Linked DNA regions of Pelosinus sp. IPA-1. The protein of the gene in region 1 interacts with the protein of each later gene in a pairwise test. Links are inferred from orthologs where the notes say so. Each region holds a gene or a part of one and is shown in the gene's direction. Other genes may lie near its edges. The genes, in order: def and QSJ81_RS10880.

Region 1 (3,175 bases):
TAATAATGGGAAGTGCTACGCCAGCAGTTGAGACATATTATCAAGCTTTAGAGGGGCAGCATACAATGCTTGCTATGTCAAAGCGGATTGCAAATGCGTTGTTACCTGCGGTTACGGTTGTTGATATGCGTGAAGAATTACGTAATAAAAGGCGTAGTGTCATCTCCTTGCCTTTGCAAGAATTGCTAACTGAGACAATAAACCGCGGTGAGCAGGCTATTATTTTATTGAATCGTCGTGGTTATGCTACCTTTGTAATGTGTCGAGAATGTGGGCATATTGTACGGTGCAAGCATTGTGATATTTCTTTAGTGTACCATTCTATAGGTAAAAAACTGAAGTGTCATTACTGCCAATGTATTGAAGAGGTGCCCGATGTTTGTCCAGAATGCAGCAGTCGTTATATTCGCTTTTTTGGCACAGGCACGCAAAAATTACAAGAAGAGTTAATGAAGCTATTTCCAGATGTACGTATAGTGCGGATGGACCAAGATACTACTGGCGGGAAGATGGCTTATGATCGTATTTTAGATGGATTTTCAAAAGGCGAATATGATATTTTACTTGGTACGCAAATGGTAGCTAAAGGGCATGATGTAAAAAGTGTTACAGCCGTGGGTATCATAGCAGCTGATAGTATATTGAATTTACCTGATTTTAGGGCAGCAGAGCGTGTGTTTGCCTTGTTAACTCAGGCCGCAGGTAGGGCAGGGCGTGGTGAGAAGGCAGGCAAAGTTGTAGTTCAAACTTATAATCCCGAGCATTATGCAGTAAAAGCGGGGGCTGAACATGATTACCGAAGCTTTTATGATGCTGAAATCGTTTTTCGTAAAGCCCTTTCTTATCCACCCTATAGTCAAATTCTTAAACTTACAGTTCAGGCTGATGAAGAAGGAAAGGCTCGAAATCTAGCTGATAAGCTAATAACAGAATTACGAAGTCTAGTAAAAGAAAATAAAAATATAGAAGTAATAGGGCCATTTCCAGCCCCTGTTGCTAAGATAAATGATATTTTTCGTATGAATATCATTGTAAAAACAGATAATCTTGTGGACGTAAAGCCTCATATAGTTGCGATGGGCCTAACTACGCGACCAGATGTTATTATTGATGTTGAACCAGTTAGTATTATGTGAAAAATATTGTTTATATTAAACGTGGATTTTTATATGTTTCTATGATAGAATTTTGGCATGATTTATCTACTAGGAGGTTATTATGGCTATAATGGACGTTAGAAAAGCTGGCGATAAGGTATTAAAAACGAAAGCGGAGCCAGTGTTACGTGTTGATAAAAAAATTAGGAAACTTCTTGATGATATGGCACAGACAATGTATAGTGCCGATGGAGTAGGCTTGGCAGCACCCCAAGTAGGTATATCTCTTCGAGTGATCGTGATTGATGTAAATGAAGAGTTAATTGAACTAATAAATCCAGTTATTACGAAAAGTGAAGGCTGTGAACTGGGAAATGAAGGCTGCTTAAGTATACCAGGTGTTTTTGGTGAAGTAGAACGATTTGCGGAAGTCACAGTAACTGGTTTAAACCGTTTTGGGAAAAATATAAGTATTACAGGAACTGGTTTGTTATCTAGAGCCTTACAGCATGAAATTGATCATCTGGATGGCATATTATTTATTGAAAAAGCGCAAACCATTCATAGGGGTAAATAAGATGTCAAATTTACGAGTAGTATTTATGGGGACGCCAGATTTTGCCGTCCCTTGTTTGGATAAATTAATAGCAGATAACTATAATGTTGTTGCAGTAGTAACCCAGCCAGATCGTCCCAAAGGACGGGGGCAGAAGTTAGCTGAATCGCCAGTCAAACAAGCAGCACTAAGTTATGGTTTACCTGTTTTGCAACCAGCTAAAGTAAAAGAGGCTGCGTTTCAAGTTGAATTATCTTTATTAAAACCGGATATTATTATTGTTGTTGCATTTGGCCAATTATTACCTAAAAGTATATTGGATTTACCCTTATTAGGTTGTATTAACGTGCATGCCTCCTTATTGCCTCTTTATCGTGGAGCTGCACCGATTCATTGGTCCGTTATTAAAGGGGATAAATTTACAGGTGTTACTACTATGTATATGGACATTGGAATGGATACTGGTGATATGATACTAAAAGAAGAGGTACCTATTGGAGAAACGGAAACGACCGGAGACATTCATGATAAGTTGAAGTGTGTTGGTGCTAACGTTCTTAGTGAAACAATAAAATTAATTGCGGGTAATAAAGCACCGCGTATGGCACAAAATCATGCATCTGCTACCTATGCTTCTATGTTAAATAGAGAATTAGAACGTATTAAGTGGCAAGAGTCAGCGTTAGATATACATAACTTAGTCAGAGGACTTAATCCTTGGCCCGGTGCTTATTGTTGTTACCGAGGTAAAAACCTAAAGACCTGGCGAACTAGGGTTTATCCGTCTGACGAGATAGTAACTCATCCTGGTAGAATAACAAAGATTACTGCAGATGGTTTTGTAGTAGAAGCAGGGCAGGGAATGCTAGAAGTTTTAGAAATTCAGCCTGACAGTAAAAGGCGTATGAGTGCAAGTGACTTTACTTGTGGTTATGGGCTGCGTGTTGGCGATATATTAGAATAGAAGGTGAATGGTAGTGATTGAGGTGATAGCTCGTCCCAAGAAACGATTGTTTTTGGCACTCATATTGGCTAGTCTGTTTTTAGCCACTCTTTCTACCTATGGATTGTGGATGGTTAGTTTCCCTGGTCTCGCTAATATTAGTACTTTTCTGCCAGTTGTTCTTGGAGTTTTGTTAGGAATGGTTTTATTGGCTATTGGGATTGGGGTTGGCGGCATTATTTTAGCCATCTTAGGTTTTTCTACATTATCTTTGTTTCAAGGGCCAGCTTGGTCTGCAATTAACTTGCTGTTTCCTCTGGCCATCCAAATTGGTAAAATTTTTGATGTAGAAAAAGAAAGAGTAGAACGTTCCTTTATTGAGGTGAGTAATTATTTAATTCATCAGAAACACATTAAAGTTTCACCTGATAAATTATTAATTCTTACACCTCATTGTATTCAGCAAGAATTATGCCAATATAAAGTGACTCATGATATTGCCAATTGTCGTAAATGTGGAGCTTGTCAGGTTGGAGATTTGCTGACCATCTCAGAAAAATATGGGGTACATGTAACAAT
Region 2 (3,231 bases), 240 kb from region 1 along the record:
AATGTACGATTGACAGCCGATGAGATTATACTCATCGGCTATTATTTTTACCTCAAGATTAACATTCATAACAATCAATGAATACATTGCTACTATTAGGAGGTGCGCAATATGATTAGAGTAATAGTGTGTGGAGCTTACGGTAAAATGGGGCGTGAGGTACTAAAAGCCATACATAACGATACGCAATTAAGTATCGTAGGAGCTGTAGATACAAAATCGGATTTTATTGATATTGGTGATTTAATCGGTGTAGAAAAAACAGGTATTATTGTTGGTAATAATCTGCAAACTGTAATTAATGAAACACAGCCACAAGTAATGGTTGACTTTACAAGACCAGAAGTAGTATTAAATAATATTCGTATGGCAATTGCTAATGGTGTTTGCCCTGTTGTCGGAACTACTGGATTATCCGAAGAAAATCTGGAAGAAATTAGTCAATTATGTGAAAAAACCAAAGTGAATGCATTAATTGCCCCTAATTTTGCCATTGGTGCTATTCTAATGATGAAATTGGCACAAGATGCCGCTAAATTTTTTCCACATGTGGAAATCATTGAATTGCATCACGACCAAAAGCTCGATGCACCCTCTGGAACTGCTTTGCAAACAGCAGAATTAATTGCGAAAAAACGTGGTTATTTACAACAAGGACATCCAGACGAAGTCGAGAAGCTACCAGGTGCAAGAGGAGGAGACTTTTCTGGTATTAGAATGCATAGTGTGCGTTTACCTGGATATGTAGCGCATCAAGAAGTTATTTTTGGTGGACTTGGTCAAACACTAACGATTCGTCATGACTCCATATCCCGTGAGTCATTTATGCCAGGGGTTGTATTGGCTTGTAAATATGTACTAACAGCAAATGGTTTGGTTTTGGGACTTGAAGAGATTTTAAAATAAGTTTATTGGAAAGCTTAATAAATAGTATAATCATAAACTTACAGCATAGCATCTTTTGCATTAAATCAGGCATCATAAGCAATAACTATAGTAAATAAAATGAATATAATAAGAATATATAATATTACGAGAAAAAATAATGGGGAGCGATATGTATGAAGAAATATAATGTAGCGATACTTGGAGCTACTGGAGCAGTAGGGCAAGAGTTCCTAGATTTAATTGAAGAACGTAATTTTCCTTTTGATAATCTAAAATTACTTGCATCAAAACGTTCCGCTGGAAAAATCATTCCTTTCATGGGAAAAGATTATATCGTAGAAGAAGCTACTGATGACTCTTTTAAAAATATTGATATTGCCTTATTTGCCGGTGGTTCTGCTAGTACAAAATTTGCCCCTGCCGCAGTAAAATGTGGAGCAGTAGTGATTGATAATTCTAGTGCTTTTCGGATGGATCCTACTGTGCCATTGGTTGTGCCAGAAGTTAATCCAGAAGCTATACGACAGCATAAAGGGATTATTGCAAATCCTAATTGTTCTACCATTATTATGGCCATGGCCCTAAAGCCCCTTTATGATCAAGCAAAAATTAAAAGAATTGTCGTTTCCACTTATCAAGCAGTATCTGGAGCAGGTAAAGAAGCAATTGATGAGTTGTCAAATCAAGTGCAAGCTGTTGTTGAAAATCGCCCTGTGGAAGCTAATATTCTTCCTAGTGCTAGCTTACCTAAGCATTATCAAATTGCTTTTAATATCATTCCACATATTGATGTATTTGTAGAAGATAATTATACAAAAGAAGAAATGAAGATGGTTCATGAAACGCATAAAATATTTAATGATTATAAGATAGGTATTACAGCAACTACTGTAAGGGTTCCTATTTATCGTAGCCATTCAGAGTCAATTAATGTTGAGTTTGAAGAAACAATCTCAGTCGATCAGGCTAAAGAACTCTTAGCAAATTTCCCAGGAGTTATTTTGCAAGATAATCCGGCAGAAATGGTATACCCAATGCCTTTGTTTACTTCCAATCAAAATGAAGTTTTTGTAGGTCGAATTAGAAAAGATAATTCCGTTCCACATGGTCTAAATCTTTGGGTTGTTGGTGATCAAATACGTAAAGGCGCTGCTTTAAATGCCTTACAAATCGCCGAGTATATGATTGAACATAACTTACTTTGAGGTGAAATAATGGGGATAATAGTTCAAAAATTTGGTGGTACCTCTGTTGCAACTCCTGAATGTAGAGATTTAGTAGTTGCAAAGATTAAAACTGCCCATGATAAAGGTTTTAATCCAGTAGTAGTCGTTTCGGCTATGGGAAGAAAAGGAGAAAGTTACGCTACCGATACATTGATTGACCTGGCACGTACTGCATATAAAGATATTGCAAGCCGTGAACTCGATCAAATTTTGTATTGTGGCGAGATGATTTCTGCTGTTATTATGACTGGAACACTACAAGCTGCAGGACTTGATGCGATTATGCTTACAGGTGGGCAAGCCGGCATTATAACCGATAATAATTTTACCAATGCTAGAATTTTGAAAGTAGATCCATCCCGAATACTAAGCTTATTACGAATGGGTAAAATTCCTGTCGTATGTGGCTTCCAAGGTGCGACCATTGATTATGAATTTACTACTTTGGGCAGAGGGGGGAGTGACACTACAGCAGCTGCTTTAGGATCAGCCCTCGATGCAGAAATGATTGAAATTTATACTGATGTAGATGGTATAATGACAGCGGATCCTCGAATTGTCAGCACTGCAAAAATACTAGACTGCATTTCCTATGGAGAGGTTTGCCAGCTAGCACATCAAGGAGCTAAAGTCATTCATCCGAGGGCTGTAGAAATTGCAATGCAAAAAAATATTCCCTTACTTGTAAAATCAACCTTTTCAGATGAACCTGGTACGCTGATAACTAATATAGTGCCAGAAGATACCACTGAGTCAAATGTCAATGACCGTGTTGCTACCGGTGTTACCTATCTTGCTAATATCGCTCAAATTAAAGTTAATTTGCATGATTCTTTGAATAACATTGCAAGCTTTAATATATTTAAATCTATGGCAAACAATGGAATCAGTGTTGATTTGATTAACGTTCATCCTGGTCAAATTATGTTTACGGTATCAGAAGAACTTGCTGATAAGGCTGCAGCTCAACTTCGCGAATTTGGTTGTGATGTGCAAACAACCCTTGACTGTGCTAAAGTTTCCGTCGTCGGTGGCGGAATAAATGGTGTTCCAGGTGTTATGGCCAGTTTTATAGAAGCGTTATCTATTAATAATATTCCTATATTACAGACTGTCG

The links.
Region 2: the proteins of def (region 1) and QSJ81_RS10880 interact in binary tests that used the Escherichia coli proteins (3 or more experiments, as listed by UniProt). The link is inferred for Pelosinus sp. IPA-1 from one-to-one orthologs.

What each region holds. Positions count from the first base shown.
Region 1 is NZ_BSVC01000004.1:471,331-474,505, reverse strand. The notes cover bases 108-2,946. They hold def (peptide deformylase), read left to right. Parts: upstream 108-1,218; coding sequence 1,219-1,674; downstream 1,675-2,946. Other genes in these bases: QSJ81_RS12125 (DUF116 domain-containing protein), read left to right, coding at 2,631-2,946; fmt (methionyl-tRNA formyltransferase), read left to right, coding at 1,676-2,617; priA (primosomal protein N'), read left to right, coding at 108-1,136. In the rest of the region: more of priA, read left to right, coding at 1-107; more of QSJ81_RS12125, read left to right, coding at 2,947-3,175. UniProt on the Escherichia coli protein: Removes the formyl group from the N-terminal Met of newly synthesized proteins. Requires at least a dipeptide for an efficient rate of reaction. N-terminal L-methionine is a prerequisite for activity but the enzyme has broad specificity at other positions.
Region 2 is NZ_BSVC01000004.1:234,068-237,298, reverse strand. The notes cover bases 183-3,077. They hold QSJ81_RS10880 (aspartate-semialdehyde dehydrogenase), read left to right. Parts: upstream 183-1,061; coding sequence 1,062-2,093; downstream 2,094-3,077. Other genes in these bases: dapG (aspartate kinase), read left to right, coding at 2,103-3,077; dapB (4-hydroxy-tetrahydrodipicolinate reductase), read left to right, coding at 183-906. In the rest of the region: more of dapB, read left to right, coding at 112-182; more of dapG, read left to right, coding at 3,078-3,231.